Regions from separate parts of the Spirillospora sp. NPDC048911 genome, predicted to be linked through region 2. Evidence: riboswitches for the same ligand, from Rfam matches in the RefSeq annotation. Region 2 holds a riboswitch; the other holds the start of a gene.
The links. Region 2 has a riboswitch for ZMP and ZTP ahead of glyA (serine hydroxymethyltransferase). Riboswitches for the same ligand answer to the same signal wherever they lie in the genome.
Positions count from the first base shown of each region.

Region 1 (11,437 bases), on a different contig from region 2:
GGCTTCCCGGGGTCTTCCGCACGGCGGTCAACTTCTGGCTCGTGTCCCACCACGCCGGGTTCTCGGCGCACCACGGCCCGGTCGGGCTGCTCCCGCTCGGCCTGATCGTCCTCCCGGGGGCGCTGCTCTACCGCAGCGGCGGCTGGATGGTCCGCGCCGTCGGCATGAACTCCGCCCGCCGCCAGCGCGTCGGCGTCGTCCACGTGGCGGTCGCGCTGGCGGTGCCCTACGCGGCCCTCGCCGGGCTGCTGGCCCTCGCCGCCGCCTCCACGGCCGTCAAGGCGTCCGTCTGGCAGGCGCTCGTCGCGTGCTTCCTGACGGCCGTCCTGGCCGGGGGGATGGGCGCGGCACGGGCCGTGGTGGCGCAGGGCTCGGCCGACGATCCCGACGCGCGGGTCCGGTCGGGGCTGGGAGCGCTGCTGCGGCTCCTGCCGGACCGGCCGCGCTCCCTGGTGATCGGCGTCACCGGCTCGATGGCCGTGCTCCTCGCCTCCGGCGCGGTCCTCGTCGGCATCTCGCTGACCGTGCACCTGTCCGAGGCCGCCCGGCTCCACGACATGCTGGCGCCGGGGATCATCGGCAGCGTGCTGCTGCTCGTGGTCGAGCTGGTCTACCTGCCGAACGCGGTGATCTGGGGGATGGCGTACGCGATCGGCCCCGGCTTCTCTGTCGGCGCGAGCACGACCGTGTCGCCGACGGGGGTCTTCCTCGACATCGTGCCCACGTTCCCGCCCCTCGCGGCCCTGCCCGAGCCCGGCCCGGCGCCCGCGCTGTCGCTGTTCGCGCTGGCCGCCCCGTTCATCGCGGGTGCCGTCGGCGGCGTGCTGACCGTCCGCAACATGCCGAGCCCGGTGTACGAGGCGGCGCCGCTCTGGGGATTCGTCTCCGGGGCGCTGACCGGCGCCGTGGCCGCCCTGCTGGCCGCGCTGTCGGGCGGCCCGCTGGGCGGCGGGCGGATGGCCACCATGGGGCCGTCCGCCTGGCAGGTCGGGCTGCTGGCCGCGCTGGAGGTGGGCATCTCCGCGGCCATCGCCGCCTGGATCGCCAACTGGATGTTCCTGCGGCGGCCGGTCGCGAAGACGGCCCCCCGCAAGCGGAACAAGCGCCGGTGGCGCCGTACCGCCTCACCCGCGCCCGCCTCGGCGACCGCCAAGGCGGGCACCAAGGCACCCGCCAAGACGGCCGCGAAGGCCGCTGTGCAGGCCCCCGCTGCGCCGCCCCCGGCGGCCGAGCCGCCGGCCTCACCGCCTCGGAAGCCTGCTCCGTTCGGGCCCGATCCGCTGGAGTTCGAAGAGGCCGAGCCGGTGCTGGCGCCCCGCAAACCGGCCAGGGCCAGGACGCGGCCCGCCGACCCGCTGCCCGATCTCGCCGAAGAGACCGGGGACCTCGCCCCCGCGGAGCCGGAGCCGGAGCCCGACCCTGTGACGGACACCCGATGGGCCTCCGAACGCGAGGTCGTCGTCGCCGAGACCCACGTCCCGCCCGACCCCGCTCCGGCCGACGAGCAGCGGCCGGTCCCGCAGCCCCGTGACCGGGACGACCCGGGACGCACCGAGAACCGCGGTGGAGCGATCTACGTGCTCAGGGACGAGCCGGACCAGGACTGAGGACCGGACCCACGCCGGACCATCCGAAGCGGACCGTCAGAAGAGGTCGCCGTACTTCGACATGCTGCCCGCGGGGAGGTTCAGCTTGTCCTCGATCTTCGGGTAGAACTCGTCCCGGCAGGCCTTCTCGTCCGTGCTGGTGTTGGCCTTGCCCACGCAGGTCTGGTAGCCGCTCAGCTCCGGCCACAAGAACACCGTCAGCACCAGCGAGAACGCCGAGAACGCCAGCGCGACCGAGCCCAGCACCACGCCCGCGACCGCACCCGGCGCGACGCCGTGCTGGCGGCGGGCGCTCCGGCGCGCCTTGACGCCGACCCACAGGGCGGCGGCGCCGAGGACCAGCCCGACCGGGAAGAAGAACAGGGTGATCACGAGGGCGCCGGCGCCGAGCCAGAGAGCCCGCCAGCCCAGGCGTTCGACCGGGCGCGGCCCCGGGCCCTGACCCGGGGTGCGCCAGGAGGGGAGCCGGCCACCGCCGCGTTCGGGGAGATCGGGGCGACCCGGGGTCTCCTCGCGCTTGGAGAGGTCTGGGCGTCCGGCATCGCCTGGAGCGTCGCCGCGCTCCGGCAGGTCCGGGCGACCGGGGATCTCGTCGCGGTCGGAGAGGCCGGGACGGCCGGGCGTGCCGACCCCGCCCTCGCCCTGACCGGGCTGCTCGCTCACGTTCGTCCTCCTGGCCCTTCTGAACTCTGGCGTCTGATCGGTGGTGTCCGATGGTCAGTGGTGTCTGACCTGTGGCGTCGAACAAGGGGCGCCGGCGTGCGGCCGGTAGGCTTCGGGTGTCCCTGCCAACCCCAACGTCCACCAGGGAGTCATGGTGTCCGCCCGGCTCGTCGTCCTCGTCTCCGGCGCGGGGACCAACCTACAGGCGCTGCTCGACGCGTGTTCGGACCCAGCCTACGGGGCGCGTGTGGTGGCCGTGGGCGCGGATCGCGCGCGGATCGGCGGCCTGGAGCGGGCCGCCGCCGCGGGTCTGCCCACCTTCACCGCCCGCATCCCCGATTTCGAGAGCCGGGACGCGTGGGACGCGGCGCTGGCCGACGCGGTCGCCGCCCACGAGCCCGACCTGGTGATCTCCGCCGGTTTCATGAAGATCCTCGGCAAGCGGTTCCTGGAGCGGTTCGGCGGCCGGATCGTCAACACCCACCCGGCGCTGCTGCCGTCGTTCCCGGGTGCCCACGCCGTACGGGACGCCCTGGCGTACGGCGTGAAGGTGACGGGCTGTACCGTGCACTTCGTCGACGAAGGAGTGGACACCGGACCCGTCATCGCCCAGGAGACCGTTCCCGTGGGCTGGCACGACGACGAAGACTCCCTGCACGAGCGCATCAAGCAGGTGGAGCGCCGGCTTCTGGTCGACGTCGTCGGACGGCTGGCCCGCGACGGCTGGACCACGCGGGGCAGGCGGGTCTCCATGAAGTGCCGGACCTGTGGACCGGCCGACCAGGCCGAACCGACCGATGAGGCTGGACCGACCGATGAGGGGAGCTCGACCGGTGAGTCGGGTCGCGAATAATTCTGGGGGGACGACCCCCCAGGGCCCCCCGGGGCAAGCGCCGATCAAGCGTGCGCTGATCAGCGTCTATGACAAGACGGGGCTGGCGGAGCTGGCCCGGGGCCTGCACCGGGCCGGCGTCGAGATCGTGTCCACCGGCTCCACGGCGGCGCGGATCGCCGCCGCCGGGGTGCCGGTGATGAAGGTAGAGAAGCTCACCGGGTTCCCCGAGTGCCTGGACGGCCGCGTCAAGACCCTGCACCCCAAGGTGCACGCGGGCCTGCTCGCCGACCGGCGCAAGGACGACCACGTCCAGCAGCTCGAAGACCTGTCGGTCGAGCCGTTCGACCTGGCGGTGGTCAACCTCTACCCGTTCGCCGACACCGTCGCCTCCGGCGCCAAGCCGGACGAGTGCGTCGAGCAGATCGACATCGGCGGGCCGACGATGATCCGCGCCGCCGCCAAGAACCACGCCAGCGTCGCGGTGGTCGTCGACCCCGCCACGTACGGCACGGTCCTCGCCGCCGTCGAGGCGGGCGGCTTCACGATCGAGGAGCGCCGCCGCCTGGCCGCCGCCGCGTTCTCCCACACCGCCTCCTACGACGTGGCCGTGGCCTCCTGGTTCGCCAACGTCTACGCGCCCGACGAGGTCGGCGCCGAGGCGCGCTGGCCCGACTTCCTCGGCGCCACCTGGCAGCGCAAGGCCGTGCTGCGGTACGGGGAGAACCCGCACCAGCGCGCCGCGCTCTTCACCGCCGGCGACGGCCCCGCCGGGCTCGCCGGTGCCGAGCAGCTGCACGGCAAGGAGATGTCCTACAACAACTACGTCGACTCGGACGCCGCCCGGCGCGCCGCGTACGACTTCGACGAGCCCGCCGTCGCGATCATCAAGCACGCCAACCCGTGCGGCATCGCGGTCGGCGCCGACGTCGCCGAGGCGCACCGCAAGGCGCACGAGTGCGACCCGGTGTCGGCGTTCGGCGGCGTGATCGCGGTCAACCGGCCGGTGACGGCGGCGATGGCCGCCCAGGTCGCCGAGGTCTTCACCGAGGTCGTGGTGGCCCCGGGCTTCGAGCCCGAGGCGCTGGAGATCCTCACCCGGAAGAAGAACATCCGCCTGCTGGTGTGCCCGGACGCCCCGGCCAACCCGGCCGAGTTCCGCCGGATCGACGGCGGCGTGCTCGTCCAGACCGTCGACCGCGTCGACGCCGCCGGCGACGACCCGGCCGGCTGGGAGCTCAAGGCCGGCGACGCGGCCGACGAGGCGACGCTGCGCGACCTCGCGTTCGCCTGGAAGGCCTGCCGCGCGGTCAAGTCCAACGCCATCCTGCTCGCCGCCGGCGGCGCCACGACCGGCGTCGGCATGGGCCAGGTCAACCGGGTCGACTCGGCCCGGCTGGCGGTGACCCGCGCGGGTGCCGAGCGCGCGGCCGCCTCGGTGGGCGCCTCCGACGCCTTCTTCCCGTTCCCCGACGGCCTCGAGGTGCTGACGGAGGCGGGGGTCCGGGCCATCGTCGAGCCGGGCGGCTCGGTCAACGACGAGAAGGTCGTCGAGGCCGCGCAGAAGGCCGGGATCACCCTGTACTTCACGGGCGTCCGGCACTTCTTCCACTGACCCGCCGGTCCCCCTCGTCCCCGCTGTACCGGAACGGCCGCGAGAACGATCTCGCGGCCGTTTCGCGCCTTGTGGGGAGTTTTACGTTTAGGCGTTGGTAGCCTCGGGAATCGTCGCGCCTTTACGCCCTCATGACTTCGGCGCGCCCAAGCGCTGAAGGAGGCGTGATGGACTTCCTGGCCACCCTCATCCTGGGGAACGTCGTGCAGACGGCGTCCCTGCTGATGGAGTCCCGTGAGCTGATCGGCCTCGTCGCCGCCTTCCTCGCCGCCATGCTGGCCGCCCAGCTCGGCTGGCACGGCACCGACCGCCTGATCGCCTGGCGGGGCCGCACCGACCAGGACTGACGGGGTCAGTCCCGCAGCCGCGCCGCCAGCGCCGCCCGGGCGGCGGGCCACTCAGAGTCGATCATCGAGTAGACGGCGGTGTCGCGCATCGTCCCGTCCGGCCTGATCCGGTGATTGCGGTGGACGCCCTCGTACGTGGCGCCCAAGCGCTCGATCGCCCGCCGCGAGCGTTCGTTCCGGCTGTCGGTGTGCCAGCCCACGCGCAGCGCGCCGAGACCCTCGAACGCGCGCTCCAGCAGGAGCAGCTTCGCCTCGGTGTTGATACCGGTGCGCTGCCACCGCGCGCCGAGCCAGGTGGAGCCGATGCAGATCCCCCGGTGCTCGAGGTCGAGGTCGTAGTACGACGTCGTGCCCGCGACCTCGCCCGTCGCGGCGTCGAGCTGGACAAAAGGCACCTGGACGCGCCGCTCGTACGCCGCCAGCTTCGCCTCGACGATCTCCTGCATCTCACCGGCGTTCTCGGGCTGCCGCCGGCTGAGCCAGGTCCAGACGCCCGGGTCTTTCCCCGCCGCGAACAGGCCCTCGGCATGCTCGGCGGAGAGGGGCTCCAGCCGTACATAACGGCCGGTCAAGGCCGGCCGGTCGAACCACGCATCGGTCATGGCCACACGCTAGGGCCGGATATGGAGTGCCCGAAATAGCCACTCTGGCGCGATTCCGGGAAACCTCTCGGCCGCTACCATGGGGCCCAACGCGACTGGCGCAGTCAAGGTGGATTCGACCACCGGGGAGCGAAGGATTGCCCGCACACCGCGCGCCTGGGTGTACGGGCCCCTGAGCGCACGGAGGAACCAATGACGGCACAGCTCCTGGACGGTAAAGCGGCGGCCGCGGAGATCCGCGCCGACCTCAAGGTCCGTGTCGAGGCGCTGCGCGATCGCGGCGTATCCGTCGGCCTCGGCACCGTGCTCGTCGGCGACGACCCCGGCAGCCACGCCTACGTCAACATGAAGCACCGTGACTGCGCCGAGGTCGGCATCGAGAGCATCCGCCGCGACCTGCCCGCCGACGCCTCCCAGGAGGACGTCGAGCGCGCCGTCGCCGAGCTCAACGCCGACCCCGCCTGCACGGGCTACATCGTCCAGCTCCCGCTGCCCAAGGGCCTGAACGAGCAGCGCGTGCTGGAGATGATCGACCCCGCCAAGGACGCCGACGGCCTCCAGCCCGTCAACCTCGGGCGCCTCGTCCTGATGGAGGAGGCGCCGCTGCCCTGCACGCCCAAGGGCATCGTCGCCCTCCTGCGCCGCTTCGAGGTGCCGCTGCGCGGGGCCGAGGTCACGGTGATCGGCCGTGGCATCACCGTCGGCCGCCCGCTGGGGCTCCTGCTGACCCGCCGCAGCGAGAACGCGACCGTGACCCTCTGCCACACCGGCACCCGCGACCTGGCCGCCCATGTGCGCGACGCCGACATCGTCGTGGCCGCCGCCGGCGTCCCCGGCCTCATCACCGGCGACATGATCAAGCCCGGCGCCGCCGTCCTGGACGTCGGCGTCTCCCGCGTCGACGGCAAGCTCGCCGGCGACGTGGCCGAGTCGGTCCGTGACGTGGCCGCCTGGGTGGCCCCCAACCCCGGCGGCGTGGGCCCCATGACCCGCGCGATGCTCCTGGCCAACGTGGTCGAAGCCGCGGAAGCCACCCCCCACGCCTGACCAAGCCGCGCCTGACGAACGCGCCGTCCAGCGAACGCGGCGGTCTTGCGAACGCTGGTCTTGTGAACGCGGGGGCTAGGGGAGTGGGCGGGGGGCGAGTGCGAAGGGTCTGGGAAAGGGGTCGCCCGCCGTGATCAGGGGGCCGGGGTGGACCCGGCCACATGATCACGGCGGGCGGTTCTGCGGCCGTCCCCTGGGTTTGCGCTGCCGTGGGGACGGCCGCAGCTCATCTCAGCTTGCCCTGCGGCCGGCGGTCGTGCTCGTGGTGGCCGGTCCGCGCGGGCCCGCTGCGTGCCCTGCGTGGTTGGCGCCCGGCGGAGCCGCGCGCCGGACCCCCCCAGGTCCCTGGCCGTCCATGGGGGGCCGGTTCTGCTGGGGGACGTGCACCGGGGGCAGTGGCCGGACGAGGCCCATCGCGATGACCTCGTTGGCCAGCCGGGTACGCCGGTTGGCGCCCTCGGGGATGCGGAACTTCTGGTAGAGCCGCAGCAGGTGCTGCTTGACCGCGGCCTCGGTCACGACCAGGTCGCCGGCGATCTCCCGCGCGGTGGCGGGGGCGACGAAGGCCTCGTCCGAGAGGGCGGGCCGGCAGAGCGAGGTCAGCACGTCGACCTCGCGGCGGGTGAGTTCGGGTGCCACGGCTCGCCGCAGCTCGACGTCGGGATCGACCTCCTCGCGGGGGATTCCCCCCATCCGGCAGCGCGCCGTGCCGAAGCTCACGACGTCACCGTCCTCCAGTACGCGGCGGGCGATCGGCCGGCCGTTGACGCGGGTTCCGTTCCGTGACAGACCCATGTCGACCACGTATACGTACGGGCCGCGCCGAACGATCTCTGCGTGCAATCGGGACACACTCGGGTCGTCGAGACGAATGTCCACTCCTCGTCCTCGCCCGACCGTCGTGACGTCGGGGCGCAACGGCATCACCAGCCCGCTGTCCTCGATCCGCATGAACGGCCCCTCCACGGCAGTCCTCCCAGCTAGTTAGCGACCCCTGTCTGCCGGGTTACCCGGGCGCGTCACCGTCACACCCTCCTACTGGCGAGTAGGGACTGTGGCACAAGGCTTTTCGTGTCCATCCACACGTATCGGGCCCCACGTGTATCAGCTCCGCCGTGAGTGGTTCCCGCGAGGGACCTGCCGGACGTCAGAAATGTCCGGACCCGGCGCCCCGAAAACGGGCCCATCATCGGCCCGGTCGTGAGGGCCCTCCGTTGCGGCTAACGTGAGATCCGACGGAACGTTCGCCCGACCGCGGATCGAGGCCCATGAGCACGGAGCTGCACCGGCGCCGGCGCAAAGCACCCAAGCGGCGCGGCGCCGCGCCGCGCTGGCTCGCCCAGTTGCCCTACGCGATCGTGCTCTGCGGCGTGGCGGGCGGCCTGATCCTCTGCTCGCTCAACTACTTCCGGCGCGGATCCCTGCTGGTCGCGGCGGCCTTGCTGGTCGCCGCGCTGGCAAGGGTGATACTCCCGGTTTCCCAGGTCGGCCTGCTCGCGGTGCGCAGCCGGTTCATCGACGTCTGCACGCTGCTGCTGCTAGGGGAGATGGTCGCGTTCATCGCGCTCAGCGTGCCGCCGACGAACACGACGGGAATGGCGGTGGTCGGCGTCTTCGGTCTGTTGATCGCCCTCGCCCTGGTCGTCAGCGTCGTCAGGGTGCTCCTGGTGAGACGCCCCGGCCGAAGCGGCGGCGAATGACCCGGGTCGTACCTAACTGACAAGTAACACTGGCCAGTAACAATATCCGGCGCCGTTCGGGCGCCGTCTCTTGTCATGAGCCCGATGAATCACCAGTTATCTTGATATCGAGCAATGGCGCACAGAATAGAGGGAGTGTCCCGGGTGACTGACTCGACGATCATCTATACGCACACCGACGAGGCCCCGGCCCTCGCCACCTATTCGTTCCTTCCGATCATCCAGGCGTACGCCTCGACCGCGGGCGTCACGGTGGAGACCCGCGACATCTCCCTGGCGGGCCGCATCATCGCCGTTTTCCCCGAGTTCCTGGACGAGGGGCAGCGCATCGACGACGCCCTCGCCGAGCTCGGCCGGCTCAGCGAGACCCCGCACGCCAACATCATCAAGTTGCCGAACGTCTCCGCCTCCATGCCGCAGCTGAAGGCCGCGATCGCCGAGTTGCAGTCGCAGGGCTACGCGCTGCCCGACTACCCCGACGACCCGCAGACCGACGAGGAGCGCGACATCCGCGCCCGCTACGACAAGGTCAAGGGCAGCGCGGTCAACCCCGTGCTCCGCCAGGGCAACTCCGACCGCCGGGCCCCCGCCTCGGTCAAGGCGTACGCGCGCAACCACCCGCACCGCATGGGGGCCTGGACGCCGGAGTCCAAGACCAACGTCGCGACGATGGGCGGCGGCGACTTCCGTTCCACCGAGAAGTCCGCCGTGGTCGGCGCCGACGGGTCCCTGCGCATCGAGCTCGACACCCCCAACGGCGGCGTGACCGTGCTGCGCGAGTCGGTGCCCGTGCTCGCCGGCGAGGTGGTCGACGCGTCGGTGATGCGAGTATCCGAGCTCACCCCGTTCCTCGGCGCCCAGGTGGCACGCGCCAAGGCCGAGGGCGTGCTGTTCTCCGTGCACCTCAAGGCCACCATGATGAAGGTCTCCGACCCGATCATCTTCGGCCACGTGGTCCGCGCGTTCTTCCCCGAGACCTTCGCCGCGCACGGCGCGACCCTCACCGCCGCGGGGCTGTCCCCGAACGACGGGCTCGGCGCCATCCTCGCCGGCCTCGACGCGCTGCCCGAGGGGGCCGCGATCAAGGCCTCCTTCGAGGCCGAGCTCGCCGCCGGCCCCGAGCTCGCCATGGTCGACTCCGACCGCGGCATCACCAACCTGCACGTGCCGAGCGACGTGATCGTCGACGCCTCGATGCCGGCGATGATCCGCACCTCCGGCCACATGTGGGGCCCGGACGGCGCGGAGGCCGACACCCTCGCGGTGATCCCCGACTCCAGCTACTCCGGCGTCTACCAGGTCGTCATCGACGACTGCCGGGCCAACGGCGCCTACGACCCCGCCACCATGGGCTCGGTGCCCAACGTCGGCCTGATGGCGCAGAAGGCCGAGGAGTACGGCAGCCACGACAAGACCTTCGAGATCCCCGCCGACGGCACCGTCCGCGTCGTCGACGAGGCCGGCGAGGTCCTCCTGGAGCAGCCGGTGTCCGCCGGCGACATCTTCCGCATGTGCCAGACCAAGGACGCGCCGATCCGCGACTGGGTGAAGCTCGCGGTGAGCCGTGCCCGCGCCACCGGCGACCCGGCCGTGTTCTGGCTCGACGAGACCCGTGCCCACGACGCCCGGCTGATCGAGAAGGTCCGGGCCTACCTGCCCGAGCACGACACCGAGGGCCTGCGCATCGAGATCATGTCGCCGGTCGAGGCGACGAAGTTCTCGGTCGAGCGCATCCGGCGCGGCGAGAACACGATCTCGGTGACCGGCAACGTCCTGCGCGACTACCTCACCGACCTCTTCCCGATCCTGGAGCTCGGCACCAGCGCCAAGATGCTCTCGGTCGTCCCGCTGATGGCGGGCGGCGGCCTGTTCGAGACCGGCGCCGGCGGCTCGGCGCCCAAGCACGTGCAGCAGCTGGTCAAGGAGGACTACCTCCGCTGGGACAGCCTCGGCGAGTTCTTCGCCCTGGCCGCGAGCTTCGAGCACCTGGCCACGTCCACCGGCAACGCGAGGGCCCAGATCCTCGCCGACACGCTGGACCGCGCCACCGCCACCTTCCTCAACGAGAACAAGTCGCCGACCCGCCGCCTCGGCGGGATCGACAACCGCGGCAGCCACTTCTACATCGCGCTCTACTGGGCGCAGGAGCTGGCCCGGCAGACCGACGACGCCGAGCTCGCCGCGGCGCTGGCGCCGCTGGCCCAGACGCTGGCCGAGCAGGAGCAGACCATCGTCGACGAGCTGCTCGCCGTGCAGGGCGACCCCGTCGACCTGGGCGGCTACTACCAGCCCGACCCGGCCAAGGCCGAGGCGGTCATGCGGCCGTCGGAGACCTTCAACAAGGCCCTCGCGATCCTCGCCTGAGGCCCGTGCGACGAAGGCCGCTCCGGTGATCCGGAGCGGCCTTCGGCATTGTTCGATGCCGGTCGGCGCACCTGGCGGATGTGGCACGCCGGGCGCGCGATAACCTGGCGGGTGGAATATCTCGACGACGAGAGAACCTCCGCGGCGGCTCACGCCGGACTCGTCAGAAACAGGAGATGAAGAAGGCAATGGCTCGCACCCCAGTCAACGTCACCGTCACCGGCGCCGCCGGCCAGATCGGCTACGCCCTGCTCTTCCGCATCGCGTCCGGGCGGCTGCTCGGCGCGGACACGCCCGTACGCCTGCGCCTGCTGGAGATTCCGCAGGCGGTCAAGGCCGCCGAGGGCACCGCCATGGAGCTCGACGACTGCGCTTTCCCGCTGTTGGACGGGGTTGACATCTTCGACGACGCCACCCAGGCCTTCGCCGGCGCCAACGTCGCCCTCCTGGTCGGCGCCCGCCCCCGTACCAAGGGCATGGAGCGCGGTGACCTGCTGGAGGCCAACGGCGGCATCTTCAAGCCGCAGGGCGAGGCGATCAACGCCGGCGCCGCGGACGACATCAAGGTCCTGGTCGTGGGCAACCCGGCCAACACCAACGCCCTCATCGCCCAGCAGCACGCCCCGGACGTCCCGGCCGAGCGCTTCACGGCGATGACCC
Region 1 is NZ_JBICUD010000005.1:636,961-648,397, reverse strand. It holds gene ACGFNU_RS25780 (DUF6350 family protein) at 1-1,607, shown strand, start outside; gene ACGFNU_RS25775 (DUF4190 domain-containing protein) at 1,644-2,270, opposite strand; gene purN (phosphoribosylglycinamide formyltransferase) at 2,422-3,123, shown strand; gene purH (bifunctional phosphoribosylaminoimidazolecarboxamide formyltransferase/IMP cyclohydrolase) at 3,167-4,717, shown strand; gene ACGFNU_RS25760 (hypothetical protein) at 4,885-5,064, shown strand; gene ACGFNU_RS25755 (GNAT family N-acetyltransferase) at 5,070-5,666, opposite strand; ZMP/ZTP riboswitch at 5,748-5,835, shown strand; gene ACGFNU_RS25750 (bifunctional methylenetetrahydrofolate dehydrogenase/methenyltetrahydrofolate cyclohydrolase) at 5,859-6,713, shown strand; gene ACGFNU_RS25745 (FHA domain-containing protein) at 6,945-7,679, opposite strand; gene ACGFNU_RS25740 (DUF3017 domain-containing protein) at 7,982-8,413, shown strand; gene ACGFNU_RS25735 (NADP-dependent isocitrate dehydrogenase) at 8,558-10,777, shown strand; gene ACGFNU_RS25730 (malate dehydrogenase) at 10,966-11,437, shown strand, end outside.
Region 1: linked by a shared signal. The riboswitch ahead of ACGFNU_RS25750 (bifunctional methylenetetrahydrofolate dehydrogenase/methenyltetrahydrofolate cyclohydrolase) and the one ahead of glyA (serine hydroxymethyltransferase) in region 2 are both predicted to bind ZMP and ZTP.

Region 2 (11,437 bases):
AGCGCAACCTCGACCGGCTGACGATCGGCACGGGCGTGATCTGGTTCGCCTCGATCGTCGTCCTCGGGCTGTTGTTCAAGAGCAAGGGCGCCTGAGCCGAGCAGGCGGGCACACACGAACGATCGCCGCTCCGGCCGGGGTCAGGCAGGCGGGCGGCAGCGGAACTTTGAGCGAGGAGTAGTCCGTGGGTAGTGGTAACGCGATTCGGGGCAGCCGTGTCGGAGCAGGGCCGATGGGAGAGGCCGAGCGCGGGGACGCAGCGCCCCGTGTCTGGGTGACCTTCTACTGCGCCAACCGGCACGAGACCCGCCCCAGCTTCGCGACGGACGTCGCGGTGCCCGACACGTGGGATTGCCCGCGCTGCGGGTTCCCGGCGGGCCAGGATTCGACCAACCCCCCCGCTCCGCCGAAGACGGAGCCCTACAAGACGCACCTGGCGTACGTGAAGGAGCGTCGCAGCGACGAGGACGGCGAGGCCATCCTCGAGGAGGCCCTGGCCAAGCTGCGCCAGAAGCGCGCCGCCGTCAAGGCCGCCATGGAGGCCGCCGCCCGCGTCTGACGACCACCGGTACCAGACACGCGCAGCCAACGGCAGGGCCCGGCTCCCCACCAGGGAAGCCGGGCCCTGCCGCCTGCCCGGCCCCTCCCGATCAAACGCGCGTCCGAGCGGCGTATAGGTTCCGCCGCTGATCAGCCGGCGTTGGCGTCCACATGGCGCTGCCGTCCAGATGGCGCGCCGCTGGCGATCAAGTACCGCCGGCGTTCCGGAGCCGCTGATAGGCGCCACGGCGAGGTGGCGCGGGCGCAGATGCCGTTGCTGTCCGGGCGGCGCTGCTGTTCAGGTGGCGCTGCTGGTCAAGCGCCGCTGGCGTTCCGGAGCCGCTGGTGAGGCGCCATGGCGCGGGCGCAGACGCCGGTGCCGTTCAGGCGGTGTCGCTGGTCAAGTGGCGGTGGTATGCAGGTGCCGCTGCTGACCAGGCGGCGCCGGCATTTGCGTGGCGCAGCTGATCAGACGGCGATGGTATTCGGGTGGAGCGGCTGGTCAGGTGGTTCGGGTGGAGGCCAGGGCGGGTTCGGGGGTCTTCTGCGGCACGGGGGCGGGTGGCGTCTCGGGACGGTCGGCCAGGCGGCGGGTCAGGCTGCGGCCGAGGCGCTGGGCCGGGGCCTCCACCAGCCGTTGCGTGCAGTGGGCCAGGGGGAGCAGCGCGGCGAAGAACACGATCATGAGGAGCGGACGCTCCGAGGCGGAGAGTCCCGCGATCTTCTCCAGGGCCACCAGTACCACCGGGTGGAGCAGGTAGACCGAGTAGCTGATCACTCCGAGCCGGGTGAGGGCCTGGGGCATGGAGCGGTGGCGCAGCGCATACCCGAGGGCGAAGACGACCGCCGCCACCAGCACGGCGGAGATCCAGGCGCGCCGCACGGCCCAGTCGGTCGTCTCCGCGTTCCAGGCGCTCAGGCGCATCGCGCCGAGCAGGCAGGCCGTCCCGGCCACGACCGCGGCCGTGAGCGCGGCCGACCGCCGGCGGATCTGACCCCGCTCCGCCCGGTACAGGGCGGTGCCGGTGAACATCACCGCCAGGATGATCAAACCTTGCCAGGCCGGGATGCGGGCGTTGAACAGCAGCAACGCCATGGCCACCGCCCCGCCAAGGAGCGCGCCGGCCCGGCGGCCCGCCGGGTTGCGCGAGCAGGCGAGGCCGATGGCCGCCACGACGGCGACGCCCGTGCCGAGCACGAGCGGGGTGACCCCGGCGCCCGTGGCCAGCGCCATGCTGGGGAGCACGCCCGCGAGGACCACGGCGCCGACGGCGAGGGTCAGCGCGATGCCGCTCGACCGCCGGTGCGTCCCGGCCGCGAAGAAGGCGACGGCCAGCAGGTAGAACGCCATCTCGTACGACAGCGTCCAGAGCACCGTGAGGGCGTTCGGAACCGCGAGGAGCTCCTGCAACATCGTCAGATGCGACAAGGTCACGGCGATCGGATCGTACGCGTCGAGGCCGCCGGGGAGCACGGGCAGCGCGGTCGCCTCCAGCACCAGGACCGCGCCCAGCGCCACCAGCAGCAGCGGGTAGATGCGGAAGGCCCGGCTGATCCAGAACCGGCGGAACGAGCCGGTGCGTTCCAGCGAGGCCGGGATGATGTAGCCGCTGACCAGGAAGAAGACCAGGACACCTGCCAGTCCGGGGTCGAACCACGCGAGCATGTCCTTGTGGAAGGACGGCGTGAAGCGCGCGGTGCCGTGGTGGAAGGCCACCGTGAGCGCCGCGAGACCGCGCAGCGCGTCCAGCCAGCCGAGCCGTCCGGCGCCCGGAGACGACATCACCGGGACAGGTGAGGCTTGATGTCCGGTTTTGGTCATCCAACGGACCCTAGTGGCACCGGAGAAGTGCCCGGACCGGATTCTCGCGAACTCACCGGAAGTTCATCACTTTCTCATAACGGCCCGTCCGCGCTCAGGCCGGGGTCGGCTGCCCAGCTTGCCGAGCCATGGACGAGAAGTACAGCAGGCCCGCCGCCTCCGCCTGTCTAGGCGGTGAAGGGGCGCTGGCCGCCCGGGACGCCGCGGTGGTGCTCGCCGCCGGTCTCGTAGTGCTCGAAGACGAAGGGCACGCCGTTGGCGATCATCGGACGGGCCCGGTCCATCAGCTGGAAGTGCAGATGCGGCTCGGAGGTGTTGCCCGAGTTGCCGCAGTCGGCGAGGTGGTCGCCGGCCCGGACGCGCTGGCCGGGCCTGACCTTGATCGAGCCGCGCTTGAGGTGGGCGAACGCCGCGTACGTGCCGTCGCCCAGGTCGAGGATCACGTGGTTGCCGAGGATGAAGCCGGGGCCGCCCAGTTCGCGCAGCATGCCCTCGACCACCATGTACGGAAGCGCGAACCACGAGTTGCGGCTCCAGTGGTCACGGTGCCGCCCGGACACCCGGACGACCTCGCCGTCGGCCGGCGCGTAGACCGGCCGCCCGAAGCCGGAGAACGCGGCCGCCCGCCGCGCCGGAGGCCACGCGCGCACCGCGGACCAGTCGTGCTCCTCGTCCTCGTGGTGGACGAGATCGATGGCGTAGGTCTGGCCGTAGGCGTCCACGCCGTGGCTGGGCACCTTGTCGGCCGGGCTGTGCACGGGCACCCACCGGCCCCGCACCGGTGCCTGGACCGCCCGCGGTTCGGCGGGCGCCGTCGGCTCGTCCCGAACGGGCACCTCACCGAGCCAGGGTGGCTTGGCCCGAACGGGCGCTTCGCCGGGCGCGGGTGGCTTGGCCCGAACGGGCGCTTCACCGGGCGTGGACGGCTCACCGGGTGCGGGCGGATTGTCGGGGGGCGGCGGCTTGTGGAGGGTGGGCGGCTCTGGGGGGATCGGCCGGTTGTTCGGGGTGGGTGGTGCGTTCAGGGGCGTGCTCTTGAACGCGTCCGTGGTGAGCCGAGGCGGGTGGACGAGCATCAGCGCGAATCCCGCGGCGATCAGGAGCATGCCCGCGAGCATGACCTGGCCGCTGCCGTGGACGTACGTCGACAGGGCGAGGAGGACGCCGAGCAGGACGATCAGTGTCTTGAAGCGGGCGAGGTGCGGGGCGAGGGTCCTCATGCCTCCAGATTACGGTTTTACGGAATTCCGTCAATTCGATCTGGGCTATGCTGGCGGCCACGCGACTGGCGCAGTCAAGGTGGAATCACCCACCGGGGAGCGAAGACCGTCCGCACACCGCGCGCCTGGGTGTACGGGTCCTCAGCCGGGGGTCCCGTCCCGAACCCCGGCGTGATCAGCGCGGAGGTTGTCATGCATCAGCCCGCCCTTCCCCATCTGCACGACCAGGATCCCGACATCGCCGGACTGGTCGAGGCCGAGGCCTGCCGCCAGTACGAGAAGATCCGCCTCATCGCCTCCGAGAACTACGTCTCGCCCGCGGTCCTGGAGGCGACCGGCTCCGTCCTCACCAACAAGTACTCCGAGGGCTACGCGGGCCGCCGTTACTACGAGGGCCAGCAGAACGTCGACCCGATCGAGCTCCTGGCGATCGAGCGCGCCAAGGCACTCTTCGGCGTCGAGCACGCCAACGTCCAGCCCTACTCGGGTTCGCCCGCCAACCTCGCGGTCTACATGGCGTTCCTCGATCCGGGCGACAAGGTCATGGGCCTGTCGCTGCCCATGGGCGGCCACCTCACGCATGGATGGTCGGTGTCGGCCACCGGCAAGTGGTTCACGCCCGTCCGCTACGACGTGCGCGCCGACACCGGCCGCGTCGACATGGACCAGGTGCGCGAGCTGGCACTGAAGGAGCGGCCCAAGCTGATCTGGTGCGGCGGCACCGCGATCCCGCGCACCATCGACTTCCCCGCGTTCGCCGAGATCGCGCGGGAGGCGGGCGCCGTCCTCGCCGCCGACATCGCGCACATCGCCGGCCTGATCGCCGGTGGCGCGCACCCTTCGCCGGCCGGTCACGCCGACGTCATCTCCACCACCACGCACAAGACGCTGCGCGGCCCGCGCGGCGCCATGGTCATGTCGACGGCCGAGCACGCCAAGGCGATCGACAAGGCGGTCTTCCCCGGTCTCCAGGGCGGCCCGCACGACCACACCACCGCCGCGATCGCGGTCGCGCTCAAGGAGGCCGCGCGGCCGGAGTTCGCCGCGTACGCCCGCCAGATCGTGGCGAACGCCCGCGCGCTCGCCGACGCCCTGCTCGAACGCGGCTACGACCTGGTGTCCGGCGGCACCGACAACCATCTGATCCTCATCGACCTGACCAACAAGGGGGTCGCGGGCAAGCCCGCCGCGCAGGCGCTCGACCGCGCCGGGATCGAGCTCAACTACAACGCGGTGCCGTTCGACCCGCGCAAGCCGTTCGACCCGTCCGGCCTGCGCCTGGGCACCGCCTCGATCACGACGCGCGGCCTGACCGAGCAGCAGATGCCGCAGCTGGCCGCCTGGATCGACGAGGTGGTGCAGGCCACCGCCAAGGACGACGAGGCCGTGCTGGCACGGATCGCCGACCAGGTGCGCGAGCTGCTCGCGGCCTACCCGATGCCCGGCTGGGCGCCGACGCCGTAGGACGCTGCGTAAAGCCCGGATGGTGTCAGAAGCGGCGGAGCAGCGCCTGCTTCGCCGTGGCGAATTCCTCGTCGTCCAGGATGCCGTCCTTGTGAAGCGCGCCCAGCTCGCGCAGCCGCCGCAGCAAGGTGTCGTGGTCGTCGCCCGGAGTCTCGCCCTGAGCGGGCTCCGGGCTCGGCGCCGCCGTCTCGATCGCCGCGGCCTCGACCGCCGGCGCGGCCGGATGCGGCAGGCGCGCGACGACGGCGGCCGCCACCAGCGCGGTGAGGCCGCCCTCCTTCTGGATGCCCCACGCGAGGCACTGGGGGTCCTCCTCGGCCGTGAGCCTGGAGTCGCCGCTCCTGAGCCGGAAGCGGAGGCAGCCGTACCCCATCCCGGACTGCGGCGCCCACTCCACGCCCGCGATGTCCGCGAGCTCGAAGAGCTGCGGGCCCGCCTCCTCCTTCTTGGAGTTGGCCATCCAGTTGAATTCGAGCCGGACGCGCTCGCCGTCGAACGAGGCCGTCCCGTCGCCCGCCGAGGCGCTCACCGGCACCGGCGGGCCCGGCATGAGGTAGCGGTCGCACGGCCTGTCCGGCACCTGTTCGAGGAGCCGCGCGTTGCGCACCTCGTCGACGAGGTATTCGGCCACGCCGGTCCGCCCGGCGTCGATCGTCAGCCGGTAGGGATCCGCGGCCGAGTCGGCGAGGCCGCCCGCGACGGCCTGGCTGAACGGGTCGGCGGCGGGACGCAGCCGCAGCCGGAGCCGGCCGCCCTTGCGGCCCGGCTCGAACGCCATTCCGGCCACCGCCTCCAGCGGGACGACCAGCTCGCCGAGGGCCTTGCGGAGCTTGTGGACTCCCCGGTCGCGGCCGGGGACGACCCGCAGCACCTCACCGTCGAACGTCCATGTGCCGTCGCGCCCGATGACCTCCATGTACGAGATCTTAGGACGGCCGCGCGCGCCGCAGAACAGTGATCATCCGCCAGGCCTCGGGATCGGCGAGCGCGACGTCCCCGAAGTCGCCGTACCGCGCCACGACCGCCAGCGCGCCGGACAGGCGGATCGCCGCGTCGAGCTCCGTCGCGGTCCAGAACCGGTAGGGCACGACGTCGCGGATCACCCGCGGCTCGCCCGCGTCCTCGGCGATCGTCATCGTGACGTGGTCGTCGGCGATCTGCGTGACGGGATCGAGCCGGTCGGCGGGCTCGCCCCAGCGGACGGTGGCGCGCACACCGTCGCGGTCGACCGTCCACGCCGTTCCCACGCTGGGCTCGTCGGTGAGCCGGTCCTTGGGATGCGACATCTCCACGATGTAGAGGCCGCCGTCCGCCAGGTGCGCGGCCGCGCGATCGAGATGGGCGGTGAACGCGTCGAGCGTCATCAGATGGGACGTGGAGTCGAGCATGGTGACGACCAGATCGAACCGGCGGCCGAGGTCGAAGGCGGTCATGTCGGCCTGGACCACCTCGACGTCCAGACCGGCGAACTTGGCCCGCTCGGCGGCGTACGCGCACATCGCCGGATTGAGGTCCAGGGCGGTCGCGCCGATCCCGCGGCGGGCGAGCTCGCGGGCGTGCTCGGCCGGCCCGGCGGCAAGTTCGAGCGCGGTCGCGACCGGCGCCCCCGAATGCTCGGCGCACCAGGCCAGAAGGACGTCCACCTCCGCGCGCACGTCACGGAACGAGCAGGCCAGCTCGTAGGCCCACGGGTCGTCATAGATGCCGGTCGTCACCCGGCCATCCTGCCAGCCGCGCCCGGGGCGGCACGTGTGGTCGGGGCATCCGGCCATCGCTGGGACCGTTCGTGCATCGAGCGCGTTCGCCCGCCGCTGTTACGTAACCGCCACGACATCATGAGCTGACGGTTTCACCTTTCGGGACGGGGTTGAGGCGTTGCCCGCGACCGCATACCGTGCCGTAAGTGATCGACCCGCTGAGTGGTGAGCACGTCAACGAGCGACCCCTGGCCACCGATCCCCCCGCCCGGCTGCCGCTCCTGCCGCCGGGGATGTTGAGCGACGAGCAGCGCGAGGTGTACGACGCGGTGCGCGGTGGCCCGCGGAGCGGGCGGGCACCGGTCTTCCGGTTCGTCGACGACGACGGCCACCTCCTCGGCCCGTTCAACGCCATGCTCTACAGCCCCGCGGTCGGCGGCCCGCTGCAGGAGCTCGGCTCGGCGCTGCGCTTCCAGACCTCCTTCACCAAGAGGGAACGTGAGATCGCGACGCTGGTGGTCGCCGAGCACTGGCGCTCGGACTTCGAGTGGTACGCGCACGAGCGGGTCGGCCGCCGCGCCGGGCTGACGCCCGGCGAGCTCGACGCCCTGCGCGAGGGCCGCGCGCCGATGCTGGCCGACGTCCGCGAGCGCGTGGTGTACGAGGCGGCCCGGCAGCTCGCCGCCGAACGTGACCTCGGCGACGCGCTCTACACCGAGGCCGTCGCCACCCTGGGCCGTTCGGCCCTCGTCGAGCTGGTCACGCTGGTCGGTTACTACGCGGCACTGGCGCTGCAGTTGCGTGTGTTCCGGGCGGGCGTGCCCGAGGGTGAGCCCGCCCCGGTCTGGAAGGAACCCGGTCCCGCCACCGAGTGGAGAGAACGTGAGTGACAGCGATGTGCTGCGGACCGACCGGCTGGCGCTGCATCCGCTCAGCATGAGCGATCACGGCGCCCTGCTGGCGCACTGGACCGGCCCGCTCGTGCGCCGGTACCTCTTCGACGACAAGACGCTCTCGGCGCTGGAGGTCACCGAGATCATCGCGGCCAGCCAGCGGGACTTCGCCACCGAGGGCTACGGGTTGTGGGCCGTCCGGGCGGCGGCGCGCGGTGACGCGATCGACGCGGCGCTGCCCGATCGCGCGCTCGTCGGCGTCGCCGGGCTGCGCGGCCACGACGCCGACGTCGAGATCGTCTACAGCCTCGAACCCGACCGGTGGGGGCAGGGGCTCGCGGCGGAGGCGTCGCGCGCCGTCCTCGACTACGCGTTCGAGGTGCTCCAGCTGCGCCGCGTCACCGCCGAGATCGACGAGGCCAACGGCGCCTCGTCCGAGCTGGCCGAACGGCTGGGCATGCGCCCGCACGGCGACCCCGGCCACTACAAGGCCGAACGGATCAGCTGGCACGGATCACGCCATTCCATCGATGCTTGACAACTGATTCAGTGCACCCAGGTGCCTCCGGCGGCTGATTACGTCAGGATGAGAGCATGGGCTCTCTGTATTCCGCCGACCACGTCAACGGCGACGTCTCGTACTGGTTCCGGGACGGCGGCGTGCCCGAGCCGGGCCCCCGCCTGCCAGGCCCGCGCGCCTGCGACGTCTGCATCGTGGGCGCCGGTTACACGGGCCTGTGGACCGCCTACTACCTCAAGCGCGCGCGGCCGGATCTGCACGTCATCGTCCTGGAGAAGGAGTTCGCCGGATTCGGCGCGTCCGGCCGCAACGGCGGCTGGATCGTGGGCGAGCTCGCCGGATCGCGCGAGACCTACGCTCGCCGCCACGGCAAGGCCGCGACGGTGGCCTTGCAGCGCGCGATGTTCGACACCGTGGACGAGGTCGTCCGGGTGGCGGCCGAGGAGGGCATCGAGGCGGACGTGGTGAAGGGCGGCGTCCTGACCGTCGCCCGCAACGAGGCGCAGCGGGTCCGCCTCACCGGCCTGGTGCGCAACGCCCGCGAATGGGGCTGGAACGAGGATGACCTGATCGTCACGGGCCTCGACGACCGGATCCGGATAGAGAAGGCGGTCGGCGCCGTCTGGAGCCCGCACTGCGCCCGCGTCCAGCCCGCCGCACTGGCCCGGGGACTGGCCGAGGTCGTCCGCGGCCTGGGCGTGGAGATCTTCGAGAGGACACCCGTCCTCAGGATCCGCCCCCGCGCGGCCGAGCTCCCCCCAGCCGCCACAACCCCCCACGGCACCGTCACCGCCGGCCACGTGATCCGCGCGACCGAGGGCTTCACCGCCGCGCTGCCCGGGCACCACCGCGACTGGCTGCCGATGAACAGCTCGATGATCGTGACCACGCCGCTCTCCCCGGACGTCTGGAAGCAGATCGGCTGGGAGAACGACGAACTGCTCGGCGACATGGCCCACTACTACATGTACGCCCAGCGCACCGCCGACGGCCGCATCGCGTTCGGCGGCCGGGGCAAGCCCTACCGCTACGGCTCCCGGATCGACGACGGAGGCCGCACCCAGCCGCAGACCATCGAGCTGCTCTGGCGAATGCTCACGGACATGTTCCCCGCAGCACAAGAAGCCCGAGTAGCCCACGCCTGGTCGGGCGTCCTGGGCGTCCCCCGCGACTGGTGCTCCACGGTCGTGCTGGACCACGAATCAGGCCTAGGCCACGCCGGCGGCTACACCGGCCACGGCGTGGCGACCGCGAACCTCGCCGGCCGCACCCTCCGCGACCTCGTCCTACGCGAGCACACCGACCTAACAACATTGCCGTGGGTGAACTGGCGCGTCCGCCGCTGGGAACCCGAACCGCTCCGCTGGCTAGGCGTCCAGGCGATGTACGCCCTCTACCGCGCCGCCGACGCCCGCGAGTCGGCCTCCGCCTCCTCGCGCACCTCGCTCCTGGCCCGAGCCGCCGACACGATCACCGGCCACTGAGACCGGCTAGGTTGCGAGCATGGCCCCGGTATACGCGCTCAACCTCTTCGACGTGGCCGACCGCGACGAGTACCTCGCGTACTCCCGCCGCTCCGCCCGCGAGGTCGCCGCACACGGCGGCCGCGTCGTCGCCCTCGGCAAGTTCCGCGAATCGGTCACCGGCGAGATCGAGCCCCGCCAGGTGCTGATCGTCGTCGAGTGGGAGTCGAAGGAGGCGTTCGACTCCTACCGGAACGACCCGGCCCTGACCGACCTGCACCCGCACAGAGAGGACGGCTCGTCCGCCTACATCTGGCACCTCTTCGACAAACTGGAAGACCTACGCCCCCTCCTCAAGGACTGACTGGACGTCGGCGTAGGACGGGATCGGGTGGTCGGCTGGCTTTCCTGCGACGCTCAGGGCGGTGTTGACGGTGGTCTGGAGCGCTGCGCGGTAGAGCAGGGAGCCGCAGCTCACTCGTTTCGCGCCCAGCTCGCCCAGGCGTGTGAAGTCGGTGCGGCCTGGGAGGTGCAGGACGTTCAGGGGGAGCGGGATTCCTTCGACGAGGGTGCGCACGTCGTCGTCCTCGGCTGCGCCTGGGACGAAGATGCCGTCCGCGCCTGCGTCGGCGTACGCGTTCGCCCGTTCGAGTGTCTCTTTCAGGGAGCCCTTCCCGAGCCACAACAGGTCTGTGCGCGCGTTCAGGAAGACCTGCGGGGCGGCTGCTTTGACGGCTTCGATCACTGAGACGTGATGATCGATGGGCCTCAGTGACCCGTCGGCTCGGCCGTCTTCCAGGTTGACTCCGGCGACGCCGTACGAAGCTAGTTCGCTGACCAGGGCGGCTACCTCGGATGGACGTTCCGAGTAGCCGCCCTCGATGTCGGCGGTGACCGGCACGGGCAGGCGGGTAGCCAGACGTCGCGCCAGGTCGATGGCCTCCTCCCTGGTGTCACCTGAGGCGTCGGGCTTTCCGGCCACGCCGGCGACGCCGAGGCTCGTCGTGCCGATGGCGGGAAAACCGGCTTCGGCCAGGAGGGCCCCGCTGGCGAAGTCCCAGGCGTTGGGCAGGAGCAATGGCTTGTCGGTGTGGTGCAGGGCGTGGAAGGGCGTGCTCATAGGTTCCCCTTGGTTCGGAGGGCGTCTAGGACTCCGGCGGCCAATTGGAGGGCGTGGTCACTGCCGGGGCAGGGGCGTCTTCCCGCAGAAAAGGCCAGGTGCGGGGCCTTCTCTTGGTTGGCGGTCTTAATGTCCAGGGTCACGGGGTTGCCTTGGGGGTCCAGACGGCGGAGGGCGGGGGCTGGTGGGTCTTGGCGGAGGGTCTCTGTGAGGAGTGATTCGGTGTCTGCGTGGGGGTGGGCGCGGTCGACGGCTTTGGTGATCAAGGCGGCGGTCGCGTCGCACGACTGCGTCAGGATGGCGATGCGGTTGGCGATCCGCTCGTCCGAGCCGGGGGAGAGGAGATCGACGAGGGTGGCCACGGCCTTGTCGGCCTCCCCGGGCTGATCGGTGCCCGTCAGGTAGACGGCCGCTGCCACGGGGACTGCGTCGAGCAGGGCGTTTAGGTCGGTCACTCCCAGGGCGTGGCCCAGGACGGCCGTTGGTACGGGGCGTGCCACGGCTTCGACCGGGTCGGGCGGAGAGGTTCTCAGGATCGCGGTGGCGCGCTCGTTGGCCTCTCGGCGAAGGGCCGCGGGATCCATTTGTGCCAATTGCCTGGTGACGATGGCCAGACGGCGGTCGTGCTCCTCGCCCTCACTGAAGCGGCACACGTTCTGGCGCAGCCACTGCAACGTGCCGCGTTCCGCCTGGCCTGG
Region 2 is NZ_JBICUD010000004.1:136,867-148,303, forward strand. It holds gene secG (preprotein translocase subunit SecG) at 1-95, shown strand, start outside; gene ACGFNU_RS18765 (RNA polymerase-binding protein RbpA) at 185-559, shown strand; gene ACGFNU_RS18770 (acyltransferase family protein) at 1,043-2,362, opposite strand; gene ACGFNU_RS18775 (peptidoglycan DD-metalloendopeptidase family protein) at 2,530-3,582, opposite strand; ZMP/ZTP riboswitch at 3,634-3,720, shown strand; gene glyA (serine hydroxymethyltransferase) at 3,775-5,046, shown strand; gene ACGFNU_RS18785 (DUF4429 domain-containing protein) at 5,072-5,962, opposite strand; gene ACGFNU_RS18790 (class I SAM-dependent methyltransferase) at 5,973-6,761, opposite strand; gene ACGFNU_RS18795 (carboxymuconolactone decarboxylase family protein) at 6,950-7,633, shown strand; gene ACGFNU_RS18800 (GNAT family N-acetyltransferase) at 7,626-8,174, shown strand; gene ACGFNU_RS18805 (NAD(P)/FAD-dependent oxidoreductase) at 8,231-9,640, shown strand; gene ACGFNU_RS18810 (DUF1330 domain-containing protein) at 9,660-9,983, shown strand; gene ACGFNU_RS18815 (isocitrate lyase/phosphoenolpyruvate mutase family protein) at 9,960-10,739, opposite strand; gene ACGFNU_RS18820 (hypothetical protein) at 10,736-11,437, opposite strand, start outside.